4 regions of the Streptomyces sp. NPDC001796 genome follow, and region 3 is predicted to be linked to each of the others. Evidence: riboswitches for the same ligand, from Rfam matches in the RefSeq annotation. Region 3 holds a riboswitch; each other region holds the start of a gene.

Region 1 (5,124 bases), on a different contig from region 3:
TCCCCTCCGTTTCTGCCCGACGGCTCGTCAGCATGCCGAGCCACAAGCCCTACGGAGCATCGGGGGATGCACATGAACAGCGTTCCGCAGCACCTGCTGAGCGAGGACCGCCAGGACTACGAGCGGATCCTCGATGAGGCGCTGCGCTCCGCACCACACCGCCCGGATCTGTCCGCTGTGGGTCAGCGGCTGAACCCCGAACAGTTGCGCACCATGGCGCTGAACGCCACCGCCCTCATCACCGCGGCGGCGGCCACCGAGTACCAGCACTACGTGATGGTCCGCGAGGAACTGCGCCGGCCGGCGCCGTCCACCCCGATCGTCCAGGACGGCACCCCCGGTTCCCCGGAGGCGGACCTGGACGCCCTGGGGCTCGCGGCCACCGTGGGAGAGGCCGCCGCGAGCGCCGGGACCGGTGCCGTCATCGCGGTCCTCGCCCCCTTCCTCGCGGGTGCGGCAGCGGCGATCTTCCTGCTCGTGGGGTACATCCTCAAGATGGTCAATCCCGATCAGGCGTTCGCCCGGACGCTCCTGACGACCGGGTGGGTCTTCGGCGCGGTGACCGCGGCGTCGATCCTGGTCGCCGCGATCGGCCTGCTGCTCACCGCCCTGCGCAACAGCTCCTCGGCACAAGGGGCGGACGCGTCGGGCACGTTGACGACGGAGGTGTCCCGGGCCAGGGATGCCTGGCACGAGGCACTGCTGGAGCGCGGCATCCTGCCGTTCCTCCGTGAGGCGCTCAGCGACCCGGGCACGGCCGCGATGACCCGGAAGGCACCGGAGGCGACCGCCGGCCGCATCCCGCACCTCGGCTACGACCGTCCGGGGTTCAGCAGCCCCGACAGCGGTCCGGCCGCCGGTACGCGCCCCAGCTTCACCAGCCCCGACTTCACCAGCCCGGACTTCGGCGGGCCGGAGCACACGCCGGAGTGACCGGCCCGGCCGGCGACCGGTCGCCACCGAGGTGCGCAAGGCGGGGGCGCCCACCTCCGGACCATCCCCGGAGTGGCCCCGCCCCCGGCCGACCCACCGACGTCCGGCCCGCTCACGAAAGGCGCGGGCCCATGTCGTGGTCACTCCGCGTCAGTCGGCCCCTCCGGCCCGCGCAGCGACGACGCAGGCCGGTGGGCACCGCATGACGGGACGTCGGCGGGCACTGCCAGATCAGTCGGCGATCGGCAGGTACACCCGGTTTCCCGCCTCGGCGAACTCCCTCGACTTCTGTGCCATGCCCTCCTCGATCTCCTCGCGGTTGCCGCCGTGCTCACGGCGGATGTCCTGGGAGATCTTCATCGAGCAGAACTTCGGACCGCACATCGAGCAGAAGTGCGCGGTCTTGGCCGGCTCCGCCGGAAGGGTCTCGTCGTGGAAGGCACGGGCCGTGTCCGGGTCGAGGGCCAGATTGAACTGGTCCTCCCAGCGGAACTCGAAGCGCGCGTCGGACAGAGCGTCGTCCCACGCCTGCGCACCCGGATGGCCCTTGGCGAGGTCGGCCGCATGGGCAGCGATCTTGTAGGTGATCACACCGGTCTTGACATCGTCGCGGTTGGGCAGGCCCAAGTGCTCCTTGGGGGTGACGTAGCAGAGCATGGCCGTGCCCCACCAGGCGATCATCGCGGCGCCGATGCCCGAGGTGATGTGGTCGTACGCCGGCGCGATGTCCGTCGTCAGCGGCCCGAGCGTGTAGAACGGAGCTTCATCGCAGATCTCCTGCTGAAGGTCGATGTTCTCCTTGATCTTGTGCATCGGGACGTGTCCCGGGCCCTCGATCATGGTCTGTACGTTGAAACGCCTGGCGATCCGGCCGAGTTCCCCGAGCGTGCGCAGTTCCGCGAACTGTGCCTCGTCGTTGGCGTCCGCGATGGAGCCGGGCCTGAGGCCGTCGCCCAGCGAGTACGTGACGTCGTAGGCCGCGAGGATTTCGCACAGTTCTTCGAAGTGTTCGTACAGGAACGACTCCTTGTGGTGGGCGAGGCACCACGCCGCCATGATCGAGCCGCCACGCGAGACGATGCCGGTCTTGCGGTTCGCGGTCAGCGGTACGTACGGCAGACGCACCCCCGCGTGCACCGTCATGTAGTCCACGCCCTGCTCGGCCTGCTCGATGACCGTGTCCTTGTAGATCTCCCAGGTCAGTTCCTCGGCCTTCCCGTCGACCTTCTCGAGGGCCTGATAGAGCGGCACCGTGCCGATCGGCACGGGGGAGTTGCGCAGCACCCACTCGCGCGTGGTGTGGATGTTGCGGCCGGTAGACAGATCCATGACCGTGTCGGCGCCCCAGCGGGTCGCCCAGGTCATCTTCTCGACCTCCTCCTCGATGGACGAGGTGACGGCGGAGTTGCCGATGTTGGCGTTGACCTTCACCAGGAACCGCTTACCGATGATCATCGGCTCGATCTCGGGGTGGTTGACGTTGGCCGGGAGGACCGCACGGCCTGCCGCGATCTCCTCGCGCACCACTTCCGGGGACACGTTCTCCCGGAGGGCGACGAACTCCATCTCGGGCGTGATCTCCCCACGGCGTGCGTACGCCAGTTGCGTCACCGCTTTGCCGTCGCGGCCGCGGCGAGGCTGACGCGGGCGCCCCGGGAACACCGCGTCGAGGTTGCGCAGTCCGCCCCGCGGCGACGTGTGCTTGATGCCGTCGTCCTCGGGGCGGACGGGACGGCCCGCGTACTCCTCGGTGTCGCCGCGGGCGGTGATCCAGTTCTCCCGCAATGGGGGCAAGCCCCTGCGGACGTCGGTCTGGACCAGTGGATCGGTGTACGGGCCGGAGGTGTCGTACAGCGTGACCGACTGCCCGTTGGTGAGGTGCACCCGACGGACCGGCACCCGCAGGTCGGGGCGTGAGCCCTCGATGTACGCCTTGTGCCAGCCGATGGACTGTCCAGCCTCCTGCGACTGTTCGCCCTGAACGGAGGCAGGCGTGCGTACGTCCTTGTTGGTCATGAGACCTACTCCCTACGCCGGCATTACCCGGTAACAGGTTCAGCGGTCGACGCAGCGGTTTCCGTCCGCCGATGTTCCACGTGAAACATCGCGTCTACGGAGGTCAGCGCCCTCTCAGCCCGGTGCTCCGAGCTCCCGCGTGTGCAAAGGTCCCCCCACGCTAGCGTCTCTTTGCGCGAGCTGAACAGTGGGCCTCACGCCTTCTTGCGATGATGCCTCGGTGACCACGACACAGCATCCGCCCCCGTACCCACCGCCCGACCCGCCCCACGGCCACGGCCCGGGTGACGCACATGGCCATGGACCGAGCGGCGGGCACGGGCAGGGAACACGCGGCGGGCACGGTCACTCGCACAGCCACAGCCACAGCCACAGCCATGGCTCGGCGGCGCCCGTGTCGCTGCACCTGCGCAGGGTCATCGCCGCGATCCTCATTCCCTTCACGGCAGCCGTGGTCGTCGGTCTGGTCGTGCTGTGGCCCGGCGGAGTGCCGTCACACAAGCGCACCGGCGTGGGATTCGACCGGCAGACCCAGCAGGCCACGGTCACCAGGGTGGTGGAGGTGGACTGCAAGTCCGTGAACGCCTCGGGTGACACCCCGACCGGTGACACTTCCACGGCCGAGGGCTCCTCGGCCCAGCAGCAGTCGACCGGCACCTGCAAGAAGGCGACCGTGCGCGTCGACACGGGCAAGGACCAGGGCCGGACGTTCACGGAGATCGTCCAGCCGGACCAGTCACGGCAGTTGCATCAGGGCGAGAAGGTCGTGGTCGCGTACGAACCGTCCGCCCCCAGGGACCTGCAGTACTCAGTGGCGGATGTGAACCGCAAGGTCCCCATGGCGTTGCTGGCCGGCATCTTCGCCATCGCCGTGGTGGTCGTCGGCCGGATGCGCGGTGTGATGGCGCTCATCGCGCTGGCCGTCAGCTTCCTGGTGCTGAGCCTGTTCATCCTGCCGGCGATCCTGCAGGGCTCGAACCCCCTGCTCGTGGCCGTGGTCGGGTCCAGCGCCATCATGCTGATCGCCCTCTACATGTGCCACGGCCTCTCGGCACGCACCTCGGTGGCGGTGCTCGGCACGCTCATCTCCCTGTCCCTGATCGGTGTGCTGGGCTCCCTGTTCATCGGCTGGGCCGCGCTGACCGGCAACACCGACGACAACACCGGCCTGATCCACGGCCTGTACCCGGGTATCGACATGAGCGGCCTGCTGCTGGCCGGCGTCATCATCGGCTCCCTCGGCGTCCTCGACGATGTGACGGTGACGCAGACCTCGGCGGTCTGGGAACTCCACGAAGCGAACCCGTCGATGGGCTGGCGTGGTCTGTACCGCGCGGGAATCCGCATCGGCCGCGACCACATCGCGTCGGTCGTCAACACACTCGTCCTGGCGTACGCGGGTGCCGCTCTGCCGCTGTTGCTGCTGTTCTCGATCGCGCAGAGCAGCGTGGTCACCGTTGCCGACAGCGAGCTGGTCGCGGAGGAGATCGTGCGCACGCTCGTCGGTTCGATCGGCCTGGTCGCCTCGGTGCCGGTGACCACGGCACTGGCCGCCCTGGTGGTCTCCGCCGACCGCTCCGACGGCTCCGGCCGGTCCGCCGTTCCGGCCGCCGCTCCGGCCGCCGCACCGGCCCGCGGTGGGCGCGGGCGGCGCCGCAGGCACTGAGGCGCCCGAACCGCGGGGAGGCACCGCAGAAGCGTTACGGCACCCACCGCGCCCCGCACGGCTCCCCGAGGAACCGTTACGGCACCGAAGCGTGGCCTCAGCCCGCGCTCTGCTCCTCGGCCAGGATCCGGTCCAGCGCCTCGTCGAGATGCGCGTCGAAGTCGGCGAGGGACCCCTCCTGACCGAGCGGCACCAGCTTGTCCGTACGGTCCAGGAACGCGACCAGCGGCACCGCCCCGGACCGGAACAGCGCCCGGTCTGCACCCACCTGGAGCCGGATCAGCACATCGCCGAAGGTGTCCGGCTCGGCGGGCGCGATGTGCACATCTCCGTCGCCGCATGGCCGGCCCACTCCGTCGACCAGCAGCTCGCGCCCGAACGCCCAGGTCACAGGAGCGTCCCCGGGCAAGTGGAAGGTCAGCCGCACGGCATAGGGATCACAGGTCTCGTAACACAGTTCCACCGGAATGCGGAACGAGAGCTCCTCCGAGACGAGAAAGCTCATCATC
Region 2 (5,124 bases), on a different contig from region 3:
AAGGAGTACGTCGTCTTGCCGGTGGCGAGGATGTCGCGCACGGTCCGTGCGCGATCTGTCCTCGTGGATGCGGTTCCGAGGGCCATAGTCGCAGGTTAGCCAGGGCTCGGCGGTCCCCCAACCGGACGCCTGGGATTTGCCCGAATTGTCGACTTGTTGTCCACCCATCGGACACCGCGGGGCAGTACCGGCCTCCGGGCGCTCCTACGCGGCGCGCAGCCGCTTGGCGAACTCGGCCGCCGCCGCGCCCGGGTCGTCCGCCTCCGTGATCGCGCGGACGACCACCACGCGGCGGGCGCCGGCCTCGAGGACCTGATCCAGGTTGCCGAGGTCGATGCCGCCGATGGCGAACCAGGGGCGGCCGGTGCCGAGCGCGGCGGTGTGACGGACCAGGCCGAGGCCCGGGGCGGGGCGGCCGGGTTTGGTGGGGGTGGGCCAGCAGGGGCCGGTGCAGAAGTAGTCCACACCCTCCTGGACGGCGGCGGCCTCGGCCTCCGCCTCGGAGTGGGTGGAGCGGCCTATGAGGATGTCGTCGCCGAGGACGGCGCGGGCCGCGGGGACGGGGAGGTCGCCCTGGCCGAGGTGCAGGACGTCGGAGCGGGCGGCGTGGGCGACGTCCGCGCGGTCGTTCACCGCGAGGAGCTTGCCGTGGCGGGCACAGGCCTCGGCGAAGACCTGGAGGTGCTCCAGCTCCTCGGCGGCCTCCATGCCCTTCTCGCGCAGCTGCACGATGTCGACGCCGCCGGCGAGGACCGCGTCGAGGAACTCGGCGAGGTCGCCCTGGCGCTTGCGTGCGTCCGTGCACAGATAGACGCGGGCGTCGGCGAGCCGGGCGGTGCGGGTGGTGTCGGGCACGGTGGTGTTCCCCCCGTTGTCGGTGGCGTACGGGCCGCGGCGGGGCGCGGTCGGCCGGGGCGGGGCGTGTCCCTGGCCCGCGGCCCGTACCTCGGACGGTTTTTCTTGTGTGTCGGCCTGATCGGACCGGAACAGGTCCGATCGGGTCAGCTCCGGTCGGGTCCGGTCCGATCAGGCCGGATCGATCAGACGGCGAGCGCCTGTGCGCGGCGCTTCACCTCCGTGCCGCGATTCTCGCTGAGAGCCTGCGCGGGGGTGCCGGGCAGAGTCGGGTCGGGGGTGAAGAGCCACTCGATCATCTCTTCGACCGTGAAGCCGTCGTCCCGCAGCAGGGTCAGGGTGCCTGACAGGCCCTTGACCACCTTGTCCCCGTCGATGAAGGCGGCGGGGACGTGCAGCGCCTTGTTCTCGCCTCGGCGGACGGCGATGAGCTGGCCCTCCTTGACCAGCTGCCGCACGCGGGTCACCTCCACGCCGAGGGCTTCGGCGATGTCGGGCAGGGTGAGCCAGGCGGGGACGAGAGCATCGATCTTTGCGTCAATCTCGGTCACGGGATCAAGCGTGCCATCCCGCACTGACAGTCGGAAGCGGAGCGCCTCCGGCGGGGTTAGGCGGAGAGGGTGGTTGCGCCCTACGCCGTGGCCTCCTTGAGCGGGCGGGACGGGTCCGACAGCAGTGCGGGGTCCATGGGGGTGCCCGACTCGATCAGGCGGCGGCCCTGCGCCAGGTCCCGGGGGCGGCCCACGGCCAGCAGGGCCACCAGGCGGCCCTCGCGCAGCCAGCAGACCGTCCAGGCCGCGCCCTCGGGATCGCCGCGCCACACCGTCGTGTCGGCGGACGCGTGGTGGCCCACGTACTGGACGAACCGGCCGAACTGCTCCGACCAGAAATACGGCACCGGGTCGTACGCCACCGGTGTCTGGCCGATGATGTTCGCGGCCACCGTGCGCGGACCCTGGAGGGCGTTGTCCCAGTGGTGGACGAGCAGGCGCTCCTCGTAGCGGCCCGACGGGAAGGACGCGCAGTCACCGACCGCGTACACGTCCGGCACCGAGGTGCGCAGATGGTCGTCGGCCAGCACCTCGCCGTGCACGCCCAGCTCGATCCCGGACCCGGCGAGCCAGGCGGTGGCGGGCCGGGCTCCGATGCCCACCACCACCGCCCCGGCCGGCACCCGGGAGCCGTCGTCCAGCACGACCGCGCCCGGCTCGATGCGGTCCACGCGCGCTTGTGTGCGCAGCTCGGCACCGCTGTCCGCGTACCAGGCCGTCATCGGCACCGCCACCTCCGCGGGCAGCGCCCCCGCGAGCGGCCGGTCCGCGGCCTCCACCACGGTCACCGCGCAGCCCGCCTCGCGCGCGGCGGTGGCGAACTCGGCGCCGATCCAGCCGGCGCCGACGACCACGATGTCGTGCTGACGGGCGAGCACCGGCCGCAGCCGCTCGGCGTCGTCCAGGGTGCGCAGCAGATGCACCCCGGGGACGCCCTCCGCGCCCGGCAGCCGGATCGGCTCCGCCCCGGTCGCGATGACCAGGACGTCGTACGGGACGGGGCCCCGCTCGGTGTCCAGCTCGTGGTCCCCGGGGCGCAGGCCGGTCGCTTCGCGACCCAGTTCGAGCCCAATGTCCAGCGCCTCGAAGTCGACGTCGAAGGCGGAGCCCTCGGCCTTGCCGAGCAGCACGGCCTTGGACAGCGGCGGCCTGTCGTACGGCTGGTGCGGCTCCGCGCCGATCAGCGTCACGCCGCCGGTGAAGCCCTGTTCCCGCAGGGCGACCGCGGTCTGCACCCCGGCCATGCCCGCGCCCACGACGACGACGCGCCGCGCCGTACCACCCCGTGCCTGCGTCTGCTCGCTCACCTGATCACCATAGACAACTGACGAATTGTCAGTCAGGGGGCGTGCTGAGTGACGTCCTGCACAGCCCCCGGGCCGGGCGGGAGGCTGTCTTACCGAGCCGAACGGCACGGGCTAGGGTTGCCACCGTAAGCACTCGCGGGAGCCCGGGCGCACCGGGCTGAGAGGGAGGCTGGGACGGCCTCCGACCGTACGAACCTGATCCGGGTCATGCCGGCGAAGGGAGGGGCTGGACGCCCATGTCGCGTACACCGGACGAACCGTCGACATCGAGCGATCCGTCGACCGTGTCGGACGTCCTCGTCATCGGGGGCGGGATCATCGGTCTGGTGACCGCCTGGCGGGCGGCGCAGCGGGGGTTCGCCACCGCCGTGGTGGATCCGGAGCCGGGCGGCGGAGCCGCGCAGGTGGCCGCCGGGATGCTGGCCGCCGTCACCGAGCTGCACCACGGCGAGCAGACGCTGCTCGCCCTGAATCTCGCCTCCGCGCGCCGCTACCCGGACTTCGCCGCAGAACTGACCGAGGCCACCGGCCGGGACCTGGGCTACCGCCGCTGCGGCACGCTCGCCGTGGCGCTCGACGCCGACGACCGCGCCGAGCTGCGCGAACTGCACGCCCTGCAGCAGCGCTCGGGGCTGGAGTCGGAGTGGCTGAGCGGGCGGGAGTGCCGCCGTCTGGAGCCGATGCTCGCGCCGGGCGTGCGCGGGGGGCTCAGGGTCGACGGCGACCACCAGATCGACCCCCGCCGCCTCGCCGCGGCCCTGGTGACGGCCTGTGAACGCGCCGGGGTGGTCTTCCACCGGGTGTGGGCCGAGCGGCTCACGGTGGTGCGGGAGCGGGCCTGCGGGGTACGGACCGCCGACGGCACCGAGCTCGCCGCCGGGCAGGTCGTCCTCGCCGCGGGCAGCCTCAGCGGGCGGCTCGCGGGCGTCCCGGACGACGTCCTGCCGCCCGTACGCCCCGTGAAGGGTCAGGTGCTGCGGCTGACCGTGCCCGCGCGGTACGCGCCGTTCCTGAGCCGTACGGTGCGCGCCGTCGTCCGCGGTGGCGCGATCTACCTCGTGCCGCGTGAGAACGGCGAGCTGGTGGTCGGCGCGACCAGCGAGGAGCTTGGCTGGGACACCACGGTCACCGCGGGCGGGGTGTACGAGCTGCTGCGGGACGCGCACGAGCTGGTGCCCGGGATCACCGAGCTGCCGCTCACCGAGACGCGGGCGGGTCTGCGCCCGGGCTCGCCGGACAACGCGCCGCTGCTCGGCCCCACCGGGCTGGACGGCCTGCTGCTGGCCACCGGCCACTACCGCAACGGTGTCCTGCTCACCCCGGTCACCGGTGACGTCATGGCGCACGTGCTGACCACCGGTGAGCTTCCCGAGGAGGCCCGCCCCTTCACGCCCCGGCGTTTCACCGCCGCCGCACTCACGGAGCAGCCCGTATGAACATCTCGGTCAACGGGGAGACCCGCGAGGTCACCCCCGGTGTCGCGCTCGACGCGGTGGTGCGGAGCCTGACCGCCGCCCCCTCGGGCGTGGCCGCCGCCGTCAACGAAACCGTCGTCCCGCGCGCGCAGTGGGCGTCGACGTCCCTCAGCGAGGGAGACCGCGTCGAGGTCCTCACCGCCGTCCAAGGAGGCTGACCCATGGCTGACGATCCCTTCGTCCTCGGTGGGACCACCTACTCGTCCCGGCTGATCATGGGCACGGGGGGTGCCCCGAGCCTGGATGTGCTGGAGCGGGCGCTGGTGGCGTCCGGCACGGAGCTGACGACGGTCGCGATGCGGCGCGTCGACGCCTCGGTGCACGGCTCGGTCCTGTCCGTGCTCGACAAGCTGGGCATCCGGGTGCTGCCGAACACCGCGGGCTGCTTCACCGCGGGCGAGGCCGTGCTCACCGCCCGCCTCGCGCGCGAGGCCCTCGGCACGGATCTGGTCAAGCTGGAGGTCATCGCCGACGAGCGGACCCTGCTGCCGGACCCGGTCGAACTGCTGGAGGCGGCCGAGACGCTGGTGGACGACGGCTTCACCGTGCTGCCGTACACGAACGACGACCCCGTTCTCGCCCGCAAGCTGGAGGACGTCGGCTGCGCCGCGATCATGCCGCTCGGCTCCCCGATCGGATCCGGGCTCGGCATCCGCAACCCCCACAACTTCCAGCTGATCGTGGAGCACGCGCGCGTGCCGGTCATCCTGGACGCGGGCGCGGGCACGGCGTCGGACGTGGCGCTGGCGATGGAGCTGGGGTGCGCGGGTGTGATGCTCGCCTCGGCGGTGACCCGGGCGCAGGAGCCGGTCCTGATGGCGGAGGCCATGCGGCACGCGGTGGAGGCCGGCCGGCTCGCCCGCCGGGCGGGCCGTATCCCGCGCCGGCACTTCGCGGAGGCGTCGTCGCCGATGGAGGGCGTCGCGCGGCTGGACC
Region 3 (5,124 bases):
GGAACTGGCGGCCTGGCTGCGGGTCCGGGACGCCGACGAGGAGAGCGAGCCACTGCCGGAGGAGGCGGGCACGCCCACCGGGCGGCACGTGCTGTCGATTCTGCAGAAGCGGCGCACCGACCTCACCGACGACGACGTCCGGGTGATGCGCAAGGTGGTGGACACGGTCACCTCCGAGGTGGATGTGGAGAACGAGCCGGAGGCCGAGGACGAGCAGCGGCGCCACCGGCTCATGACGCTGGGGCACGACCCGCTCAAGGCGTCGAGGTGAGGCCGCCGTGGGCCGGGACGACAGAGCCGCCGGGCTGATCGGGGAACTCGTCGCCGAGCACGGGCAGACCTACGCCGAGGAGGCGGGGATCCGGCTCAGGGACGCCCCGCAGCCGCTGTACCGGCTACTGCTGATGGCCCTGCTGCTCAGCGCCCGCATCCGCTCCTCGATCGCCCTGGCCACGGTGCGGGCGCTCGAGGAGGCGGGCCTGAAGGACCCCCGCCGCATGGCTGAGGCGGACTGGCAGGAGCGGGTGGACGCGCTGGGGCGGGGCGGCTACCGGCGTTACGACGAGCGGACGGCGGCCCAACTGGGCGACGGTGCCGGGTTGCTGACGGATCGTTGGGGCGGAGACCTGCGGCGGATGCGGAAGGAGGCCGACGGCGACGTCTCCGCCCTGCGCCGGCTGTTGCAGGAGATCCCGGGGATCGGACCGGCCGGCGCGGACATCTTTCTGCGCGAGGTGCAGCGCGTGTGGCCCGAGGTGGCTCCCTACCTGGACGCGAAGGCACTGTCGGGGGCAGAGCGGCTGGGGCTGCCGAAGGACCCGGAGAAGCTGGTGAAGCTGGCGAAGGACACCGAACCGGCGGTGCTCGCGGCGGCGTTGGTGCGCGCCGCAATCGACAAGAAGCTGGCGGAGGAGGTGCGGGAGCACGCGGCGTGAGGGCGGGCTCGGGGTGGCCGCCCAGCGGGCGCAGGACGAGTTGCCCCGGCAGGGCCCGCCGCGGGCCTTCCCGCACCGGACAGCGGGGCCTCGGCGTCACCGACACCGCGGCGACCGGCAGGTGAAATCTTCAGCGGAAGCGGAGAAAGCGCATTCCCTCACAGGCCCGCCCGCTACTTTTTGACATGCGCGCAACACTCCCTTCCGTCACCCCCAGGAGCCGTTCCCCATGCGCAGACTCCTCGCCGCCCTCGCGGCGGCCACCGCCGCGGTCGGCGGACTCACGGTCACCGCGCCCACCGCCGCGGCGGCCGACTCGGGCACGTTCAACGTGCTCAGCTACAACGTCGCCGGTCTCCCCGAAGGCATCTCCAGCGCCCCGACACCGCGCCAGTCGAGCACCACGACGATCGGCTCACGCCTCGGCCCGTACGACATCGTCCAGGTCCAGGAGGACTTCAACTACCACGCGTACCTGTACGCCGCGGACTCCCACCCGTACCGCACGCCCACCAGCGGCGGCGCCGGCGTCGGCAGCGGACTCAACACGCTGTCCGGAATCCCGTACGACACCGACGACTTCGAGCGCGTCCACTGGAACTCCTGCCAGTACGACTCGGGCGACTGCCTCACCCCCAAGGGCTTCACGTTCATGCGGGAACGCCTGGCCGAGGGCGTCTACGTCGACTTCTACAACCTGCACACCAACGCCGGGACGAACGACGGCGACCTCACCGCACGGGCGGACAACCTCAAGCAGCTGACGGACTTCATCAAGACCCACTCCGCGGGCAACGCCGTCGTCGTCATGGGCGACACCAACACCCGTTACACGCGTTCCGGCGACACGATCGCCGAGTTCGCCGCCGCGAACGGCCTCACCGACGCCTGGGTCAAGCTGGTGCGCGGCGGCACCCCGCCCGCCAAGGGCAGCGACCCGCTGCTCTGCGACGAGAACGCGGTCACCAACAGCTGCGAGGTCGTCGACAAGATCCTCTACCGGGGCAGCAAGCTGGTCTCGCTGGGCGCCACGGCGTACAACAACGAGCACGCCAAGTTCCTCACCGACGACGGCAAGATGCTCTCCGACCACGACCCGATCACCGCGGCGTTCAGCTGGACGCGCAACTCCGCCTTCCAGCTCGGCGACCAGTTCGGCGGGCCGCACGGCGACTACTACAACGACCTCGACAGCGTCCCGGCCGGCGCCCGGGCGACCGGCATCTCGCTGCGCAGCGGCTCCCGTGTCGACCAGGTCGGCGTGACGCTGGCAGGCGGCACCACGCTCGCCCACGGCGGCACGGGCGGTACCGCGTCCTCGCTGACGCTGGGCAGCGGCGAGTACGTGACGAGCGTGCAGCTCTGCGAGGGCCGGTACGACGGCCACACGAGGATCTTCTCCGCGAAGTTCACGACCAACCTCGGCCGCAGCCTGGCGGGCGGCACCACGACCTCCGACTGCGTGACCCGTACGGCGCCCTCCGGCTGGCAGATCGCCGGGTTCCACGGGCGTTCCGGCGGCGAGGTCGACAAGATCGGCTTCATCTACACCCGGCGCTGACGCGCCACGGCGACTCGTCGAGGGCCGCCGACCGACCTGGCAGCGGCCCTCGCGTATGGCTGATTCCCGTCCCCGGGTTAGTCTTGCCGCCGTACCGGACACGGGGTGCCCCCTCTGGGGGCTGAGATCACACCCGTCGAACCTGAACCAGTTCGTACTGGCGGAGGGATGTCTTTCATGCCATCGGCGCATGTCTCGGACGGGCTGCCCACAGGCGGCCGGAGCACCGTCTTCGACGGGCGGATGCCCACCGCTCCCGGCGACCTCAGGGTCGAGGGTCACGGCATCGAGCCGGTCCCCGAGACGAATCGTTACGGCGGGGCAGGCCGGCTGTTCACCGTGTGGTTCGCCCCCAATCTGACCATGACCGGCGTGTTCACCGGGACCATCGGCATCGCGCTCGGCCTGGACTTCACCACCGCGCTCGCCGCCGCCGTCCTCGGCACGGTGCTGGGCGCGGTGCCCACCGCCTATCTGAGCACCTGGGGCAGCCGTACCGGAGCCGGCCAGCTGCCGCTCGCCCGGCTGGCGTTCGGGCGAGCGGTGGTGCTGCCCGGGGTGCTGCAGTGGCTGTCCTCGATCGCCTGGGACGCGCTGATCGGGCTGTTCGGCGGTGATGCGCTGGCGCGGCTCGCCGGCTGGCCGTTCTGGCTGGGCGTCCTTGTGGTGATGCTGGCGCAAGGGGCCCTCGGGGTCCTCGGATACGAGGCGATCCACCGGCTGCAGCTCGTCATGACGTTCGTGCTGGCGGCCGCCTTCGCGCTGATCGCCCTGCGCATGGCGGGCAGCGTGCACCCCGCCTGGACGGGCACCGCGCACGGCGCGGACCGGGCGGGCGCCTTCGTGCTGACCAGCACCATCGCGCTCAGCCTTTCGCTGTCCTGGGCGCCGTACGCCAGCGACTTCAGCCGCTATCTGCCGCGCGGCACGTCACGCCCCCGGATGTTCTGGTGCACGCTGCTCGGCCTCGTGGTGTCCTTCGTCGCCGTGCAGGTCCTCGGGCTGTGGGGCGCCTCGGTCCTGACCGACCAGACGGCCGCGGGCGTGGACCATGTACTGGGCGGGGGCGCGGCCGGCGCCTTCGGACTGCTGGCCGTCGCGCTCGCGGCGCTCGCCAGCAACGCGATGAACGACTACAGCGGCTCCTTGGCGCTGCAGACCGTCGGGGTGCGCCTGCCGCGTCCGGTGGCGGCCGCCCTCGCGGTGGTGCTGGGCTTCCCGCTGGTGCTGTGGATGCACGCGGCGAACACCACCGCCCGCTTCCAGAACGTGCTGTTGTTCGTGAGCTACTGGATCCCGGGGTTCGTGGCCATCGTGGTCGTCGACTGGCTCGCACGGCGCGGCACCGCGGTCGACCTCGCCGCCGGGACCGCGCGGCCGCGCTCGGTGTGGCCGCCGCTGCTGGCGTTCGTCGGCGCCTTCGCCGCGGCGGTGCCGTTCATGGACACCGGCCTGTACGTGGGTCCGGCCGCCCACGCGCTGCACGGCGCCGACGTCTCGTACTACGTGGCGTTCCTGGTGGCCCTCGCGCTGTATGCCCCGCTGCGCGTCCGAGAGGAGATTCGCGTGCGCGTCCGAGAGGAGGGCCGCGCATGACCGCGCCGCCCCGCGTCCTGACCATCGCCGGCTCCGACTCCGGCGGCGGCGCCGGGATCCAGGCCGACCTGAAGACCATGCTGGCGCTCGGCGCCCACGGGATGAGCGTGATCACCGCGGTCACGGCGCAGAACTCCGTGGGAGTGCAGGGGGCGTGGGAGCTGCCCGTGGAGGCGGTGCGCGCCCAGTACCGCAGTGTCGTCGACGACATCGGCGTACAGGCGGTCAAGACGGGCATGCTCGCCTCGCCCGCGCTGGTCACGGCGGTGGCCGACCTGCTCACGGACGTTCCGGCACCGGTCGTGGTGGACCCGGTGAGCGTCTCCAAACACGGCGACCGGCTGCTCGCCGACGACGCCCTGGACGCGGTACGGACCAGGCTGCTGCCGCTCGCCACGGTGACCACGCCGAACCTGGACGAGGTCGCGGAGCTGACCGGCCTCACGGTGACCGACGAGGCGGGCATGCGCCGCGCGGCCGACCGCCTGCTGTCGTACGGGCCCCGGTGGGTGCTCGTGAAGGGCGGGCATCTGCCCGGCGAGGCCGCCGACCTGCTCACGGACGGCCGGCAGGAGCACTGGCTGCGCGCTCCGCGCCACGACAACCGCCACACCCACGGCACGGGCTGCACCCTCGCCTCGGCCGTCGCGGTCGGTCTCGCGCGGGGCCTCACGGTGCCGGAGGCGGTGCGGCAGGCCAAGGCGTACGTCACGGAGGCGATCGCCGCGGGCTTCGCGCTCGGCGCCGGCATCGGACCGGTGGACCACGGCTGGAGGCTGCGTGCGGGCACGTGACGGTGGCCGGGGAAGGGAACCCGCCGTCATGAGGGTGCCTCGGGGAAAGGCGTCACAGACGGATCTGGTGTGATGGACGGGCACCGCCGATCCTTTCGCGGAAGGACCGAACCCTGAACACCCCGCTCGCCGAGGCTCTCTCCGTCGTGCTCCTCGTCGCCGTCCTGGCCGGCGCGGTGGTGCGTCCCTTCAAACTGCCGGAGGCCGTCTGGGCGGTTCCGGCCGCCGGGATCGCCAT
Region 4 (5,124 bases), on a different contig from region 3:
GCAAGACCCGAGAGGGTCTCATGGGAGCGGTCACCTTCGCGATGGGCGCGGGCGCCCTGTGCATGCAGTTCCTGATCGACGGCGGTGCCTGGTGGCAGGGCCTGCTGCTGGGGCTCGCGGTCGCGGCCAGCGCCACCCTCGGCGACCTGGGCGAGTCCATGATCAAACGAGACCTCGGCATCAAGGACATGGGCACGCTGCTGCCGGGCCACGGGGGCATCATGGACCGCCTCGACTCCTTGCTGCCGACGGCGCCGGTGGTGTGGCTGCTGATGGTGATCTTCGTCGGGTCGGCCTGACCTGCGCTGTCCTCGCCGAGGGGCTCGTCGTCCACAAGGTGGCGGTGGGCCCCTCTGCCGCGTCGACACCCGGCAGATGCGCTCACCTGTGAAGGTCTGCCGATGAAGGGTCGGGTTTTCTGACCAGGCCTTGCGGGCGCGGTCGCCCTGACATAACTACATGCTTCATGAATCTTTTCGGCCGCAGCTCTCCACTCCGACGCGCGACGGCTCCCGCCGCAGCCGTGGCCCCCGGTGCCCCGTCGAGGCCCGCCGCCCCGGCGCACAGCGGTGTCGGCGTTCTGCCTGATCCCGCTCTGCAGGCGCTCACCGGCGAGTGGATGATCGACCCCGCGCACAGCAGGATCGGGTTCTCCGTGCGGCACGCCATGGTGACGACGGTGCGCGGCGCCTTCACGCAGTACGACAGCCGCCTCTACTTCGACGGCCGCGACCCGGCCCGCTCCCGTGCCGACATAGCGCTGTTCACCGCCAGCGTCGACACCGGTGTCGAGCAGCGCGACGCGCACCTGGTCGGCCGCGACTTCCTGGACTCCGCGACCTATCCACGGATGATCTTCACCAGCACCGCTGTGCGCCTCGTGGGCGAGGACGTCTACCGCATGACAGGTGACCTCACCATCAAGGACACCACCCGTCCCGTCGACCTGGAACTCACCTACATCGGCCATGTGACGGACCCGTTCGGTTACGAGCGCGTCGGTTTCGACGGCACCACCACGATCAACCGTTCCGACTGGGGCCTGACCTACAACGCCAGGCTGGCCGAGGGCGGCGCCATGGTGAGCGAGAAGGTCCGCCTCCAGTTCGACATCGCGGCCATCCGCGCCACCGCCACCGCCTGACGGAGCACGCGGGCTGCGCCGACGGGGGACCGAACCGGACTTCGCGGCCCGGTGAATCCTCGGCCGCGGGCCATTCCAGTGGATCTGAGACACTGGGAGGACCATGCCCAAGCCCGGAGAACTCACTTTCGTCGCGCCGCGCGGAGCCAAGACGCCGCCGCGGCATCTCGCTGATCTCTCGCCCGCCGAGCGCAAGGAGGCGGTCGTCGCGGTCGGCGAGAAGCCGTTCCGCGCCAAGCAGCTCTCGCAGCACTACTTCGCGCGGTTCGCGCACGACCCGGAGCAGTGGACCGACATTCCCGCGCCCTCCCGTGGCAAGCTCCGGGAGGCGCTGCTCCCGGAGCTGATGACGGTCGTCCGGCATCTGGCGACGGACCAGGGCACCACCCGTAAGACGCTGTGGCGGCTGTTCGACGGCACGCTCGTCGAGTCCGTGCTGATGCGCTACCCCGACCGGGTCACCATGTGCATCAGCTCGCAGGCGGGTTGCGGCATGAACTGCCCGTTCTGCGCCACCGGCCAGGCGGGCCTGGACCGCAACCTGTCGACCGCCGAGATCGTGCACCAGATCGTGGACGGCATGCGGGCGCTGCGCGACGGCGAGATTCCCGGCGGCCCGGCGCGGCTGTCCAACATCGTCTTCATGGGCATGGGCGAGCCCCTCGCCAACTACAAGCGCGTCGTGGGTGCGATCCGGGCCCTCACCGATCCCGCGCCGGACGGGCTCGGCCTCTCGCAGCGCGGCATCACCGTCTCCACCGTGGGACTGGTGCCGGCCATCCACCGGTTCGCCGACGAGGGCTTCAAGTGCCGTCTCGCCATCTCCCTGCACGCCCCGGACGACGAGCTGCGCGACACCCTCGTCCCCGTCAACACGCGGTGGAAGGTGCGCGAGGTCCTCGACGCCGGGTTCGACTACGTCGAGAAGTCCGGACGCCGGCTGTCCATCGAGTACGCCCTCATCCGGGACATCAACGACCAGGCCTGGCGCGGTGATCTGCTGGGCCGGCTGCTCAAGGGCAAGCCCGTGCACGTCAACCTGATCCCGCTGAACCCGACGCCCGGCTCCAAGTGGACCGCCTCCCGCCCCGAGGACGAGAAGGCGTTCGTCGAGGCGATCGCCGCCCACGGTGTGCCGGTGACGATCCGGGACACCCGGGGTCAGGAGATCGACGGGGCGTGCGGTCAGCTCGCCGCCACCGAGCGGTAGTCTGAGGGCTGGTCCGTCAGTACGTACATCTTCATATTCCGACAGGGGAGCGCCACAGCGCTGAGAGTGCGGTAGCGACCGCAGACCCTCTGAACCTCGCCCAGGTCATTCTGGGTAGGGAGTTCGGTCTTCACTCGAGCTGTTGCGCCCTGCCCCCGGACCCTCGGAGGTCCGGGGCAGGGCCGCGTCTCTTCCTGGTCACCCCCAGGAGGAATCCAGTTGAGCATCACCGGTAAGCAGTGGGCGGCCGTGGCCGTCGGGCTGGGCATGGTCACGCTGTCCGCGTGCGGGTCGTCCGGTTCCGGAAGTGGGAACGGCAGCGGCGACTCCAAGACCGTGACCCTCGTCAGCCACGACTCGTGGGCCGCCTCGAAGAGCGTCATCGCGGCGTTCGAGAAGGAGTCCGGCTACACCGTCAAGGTCCTCAAGGACGGCGACGCGGGCCAGGCCGTCAACAAGGCGATCCTCACCAAGGACAACCCGCAGGGCGACGTCTTCTTCGGCGTCGACAACACCCTGCTGTCCAGGGCGCTGGACAACGGCCTTTTCCAGCCGTACGAGGCCAAGGGCCTCGACCAGGTCGGTGCCCCGTACCGGCTGGACGGGGACAAGCACCGGGTCACACCCATCGACTACGGCGACATCTGCGTCAACTACGACAAGAAGTACTTCGCCGACCACAAGCTGACCCCGCCGGCCTCCTTCGACGACCTCGTCAAGCCCGAGTACAAGAACCTCCTCGTCACCGAGAACGCCGCCACCTCCTCACCCGGCCTCGGCTTCCTGCTGGGCACCGCCGCGAAGTACGGCGACGGGGGGTGGCCGGACTACTGGAAGAAGCTCAAGGCCAACGGCGTGAAGGTGGTCGACGGCTGGGAGCAGGCCTACAACGAGGAGTTCTCCGGCTCCGCCGGCGGAAAGAAGGCCAAGGGCGACCGGCCGCTCGTCGTCTCCTACGCCTCCTCGCCGCCCGCCGAGGTCGTCTACGCCGACCCCCGGCCCAAGACCGCGCCGACCGGTGTCGCCACCGGCACCTGCTTCCGCCAGATCGAGTTCGCCGGTCTGCTGAGCAACGCGCACAACACCAAGGGCGGCAAGGCGTTCCTCGACTTCCTGATCAGCAGGAGGTTCCAGGAGGACATGCCGCTCAACATGTTCGTCTACCCGGTGGTCGGGGGAGCGAAGGTGCCCGCGGAGTTCACCGAGTACGGGCCCGCGGCCAAGGACCCCGAGACCATGGCCCCCACGAAGATCGCCGCCAACCGTGACCAGTGGGTCAAGTCGTGGACGTCGCTCGTACTGAAGTGACCCCACGCAGGCGGGGTGACGCGACGCGGCTGGGGCTGATGGCCCTGCCCGTCGCGTTCTTCGCGGTCTTCTTCGCCTACCCCGTCGCCGCGATCGTCGCACGCGGTCTGAAGGCGGACGGGGTGTGGCGGTTCGGGCGCGTCGTGGATGTGCTCGCGCAGCCGGACATCCGGCACGTGCTGTGGTTCACGACCTGGCAGGCGCTGGCCTCGACCGCCCTCACCCTGCTGATCGCGCTGCCCGGCGCGTATGTCTTCGCGCGCTACGACTTCCCGGGCAGGCAGCTGCTGCGCGCCGTCGTCACCGTCCCGTTCGTGCTGCCCACGGTGGTCGTCGGCACCGCATTCCTGGCGCTGGTAGGGCGTGGCGGACTCCTCGACGACCTGTGGGGCGTACGGCTCGACACCACCGTGTGGGCCATCCTGCTCGCCCACGTCTTCTTCAACTACGCCGTCGTCGTCCGCACGGTCGGCGGACTGTGGGCGCAGCTCGACCCCCGCCAGGAGGAGGCCGCGCGCGTGCTCGGCGCCTCCCGGCTCACGGCCTGGCGGACGGTGACGCTGCCCGCGCTCGCGCCGGCGGTGGCCGCCGCCGCGCTGATGGTGTTCCTGTTCACCTTCACCTCCTTCGGCGTGGTGCAGATCCTCGGCGGCCCCACCTTCTCCACTCTCGAGGTGGAGATCTACCGGCAGACCTCGGAGATCTTCGACCTGTCCACCGCCGCCGTGCTGACGATCGTCCAGTTCGCCGCGGTGTGCGCGATCCTCGGGGTGCACTCCTGGACGGTGCGCCGCCGGGAGAGCGCGCTGAAGCTGGTCGACCCGTCGCGCACGGCGCGCAGGCCGCGCGGGACCGCACAGTGGGCGCTGCTCGGCGCGGTCCTCGCGACCATCGCCCTCCTGCTCGTCCTGCCGCTCGCCGTCCTCGTCCAGCGCTCGCTCGACGCGCCCGGGTTCGCCTACTACAAGGCACTGACCCGCACCGATGACAGCACCTTCCTCGTCCCGCCCGTCGACGCCATTGTGAACTCCCTCCAGTACGCCGTCGCGGCCACCCTCATCGCGGTACTGATCGGATCGCTCGCCGCCGCGGCCCTCGCCCGCAGGGACGCCGGCCGGCTCGTACGGGGCTTCGACGCGCTGCTGATGCTGCCGCTCGGCGTGTCCGCGGTGACCGTCGGCTTCGGCTTCCTCATCGCGCTCGACAAGCCGCCGCTGGACCTGCGCGGCTCCTGGATCCTGGTGCCGCTCGCGCAGGCGCTGGTGGGCGCACCCTTCGTCGTGCGCACCATGCTGCCGGTGCTGCGGGCCGTGGACGAACGGCTGCGGGAGGCGGCCGCCGTGCTCGGGGCGTCGCCGTGGCGGGTGTGGCGCGAGGTCGATCTGCCGATCGTACGGCGGGCGTTGCTGATCGCCGCCGGGTTCGCGTTCGCCGTGTCGCTGGGCGAGTTCGGGGCGACCGT

The links. A riboswitch is a leader RNA that binds a small molecule or an ion and turns the genes downstream of it on or off. The one in region 3 is predicted to bind thiamine pyrophosphate.
Region 1: linked by a shared signal. The riboswitch ahead of thiC (phosphomethylpyrimidine synthase ThiC) and the one ahead of ACFYZE_RS08250 (purine-cytosine permease family protein) in region 3 are both predicted to bind thiamine pyrophosphate.
Region 2: linked by a shared signal. The riboswitch ahead of thiO (glycine oxidase ThiO) and the one ahead of ACFYZE_RS08250 (purine-cytosine permease family protein) in region 3 are both predicted to bind thiamine pyrophosphate.
Region 4: linked by a shared signal. The riboswitch ahead of ACFYZE_RS25335 (thiamine ABC transporter substrate binding subunit) and the one ahead of ACFYZE_RS08250 (purine-cytosine permease family protein) in region 3 are both predicted to bind thiamine pyrophosphate.

The regions. Positions count from the first base shown of each region.
Region 1 covers NZ_JBIAUC010000002.1:528,802-533,925, reverse strand. Annotated here, with positions in the region: gene ACFYZE_RS05935 (hypothetical protein) at 67-933, shown strand; gene thiC (phosphomethylpyrimidine synthase ThiC) at 1,165-2,949, opposite strand; TPP riboswitch at 2,942-3,098, opposite strand; gene ACFYZE_RS05925 (YibE/F family protein) at 3,170-4,615, shown strand; gene ACFYZE_RS05920 (SsgA family sporulation/cell division regulator) at 4,713-5,124, opposite strand, start outside.
Region 2 covers NZ_JBIAUC010000001.1:620,493-625,616, reverse strand. Annotated here, with positions in the region: gene metF (methylenetetrahydrofolate reductase [NAD(P)H]) at 1-86, opposite strand, end outside; gene thiE (thiamine phosphate synthase) at 205-855, opposite strand; gene ACFYZE_RS02780 (Rv2175c family DNA-binding protein) at 1,041-1,406, opposite strand; gene ACFYZE_RS02775 (NAD(P)/FAD-dependent oxidoreductase) at 1,487-2,713, opposite strand; TPP riboswitch at 2,839-2,952, shown strand; gene thiO (glycine oxidase ThiO) at 2,950-4,149, shown strand; gene thiS (sulfur carrier protein ThiS) at 4,146-4,346, shown strand; gene ACFYZE_RS02760 (thiazole synthase) at 4,350-5,124, shown strand, end outside.
Region 3 covers NZ_JBIAUC010000003.1:343,412-348,535, reverse strand. Annotated here, with positions in the region: gene ACFYZE_RS08265 (DUF3140 domain-containing protein) at 1-271, shown strand, start outside; gene ACFYZE_RS08260 (endonuclease) at 279-935, shown strand; gene ACFYZE_RS08255 (jacalin-like lectin) at 1,165-2,496, shown strand; TPP riboswitch at 2,588-2,682, shown strand; gene ACFYZE_RS08250 (purine-cytosine permease family protein) at 2,674-4,092, shown strand; gene thiD (bifunctional hydroxymethylpyrimidine kinase/phosphomethylpyrimidine kinase) at 4,089-4,886, shown strand; gene ACFYZE_RS08240 (arsenic transporter) at 5,000-5,124, shown strand, end outside.
Region 4 covers NZ_JBIAUC010000014.1:45,323-50,446, forward strand. Annotated here, with positions in the region: gene ACFYZE_RS25320 (phosphatidate cytidylyltransferase) at 1-299, shown strand, start outside; gene ACFYZE_RS25325 (YceI family protein) at 467-1,144, shown strand; gene rlmN (23S rRNA (adenine(2503)-C(2))-methyltransferase RlmN) at 1,248-2,354, shown strand; TPP riboswitch at 2,388-2,493, shown strand; gene ACFYZE_RS25335 (thiamine ABC transporter substrate binding subunit) at 2,622-3,662, shown strand; gene ACFYZE_RS25340 (ABC transporter permease) at 3,638-5,124, shown strand, end outside.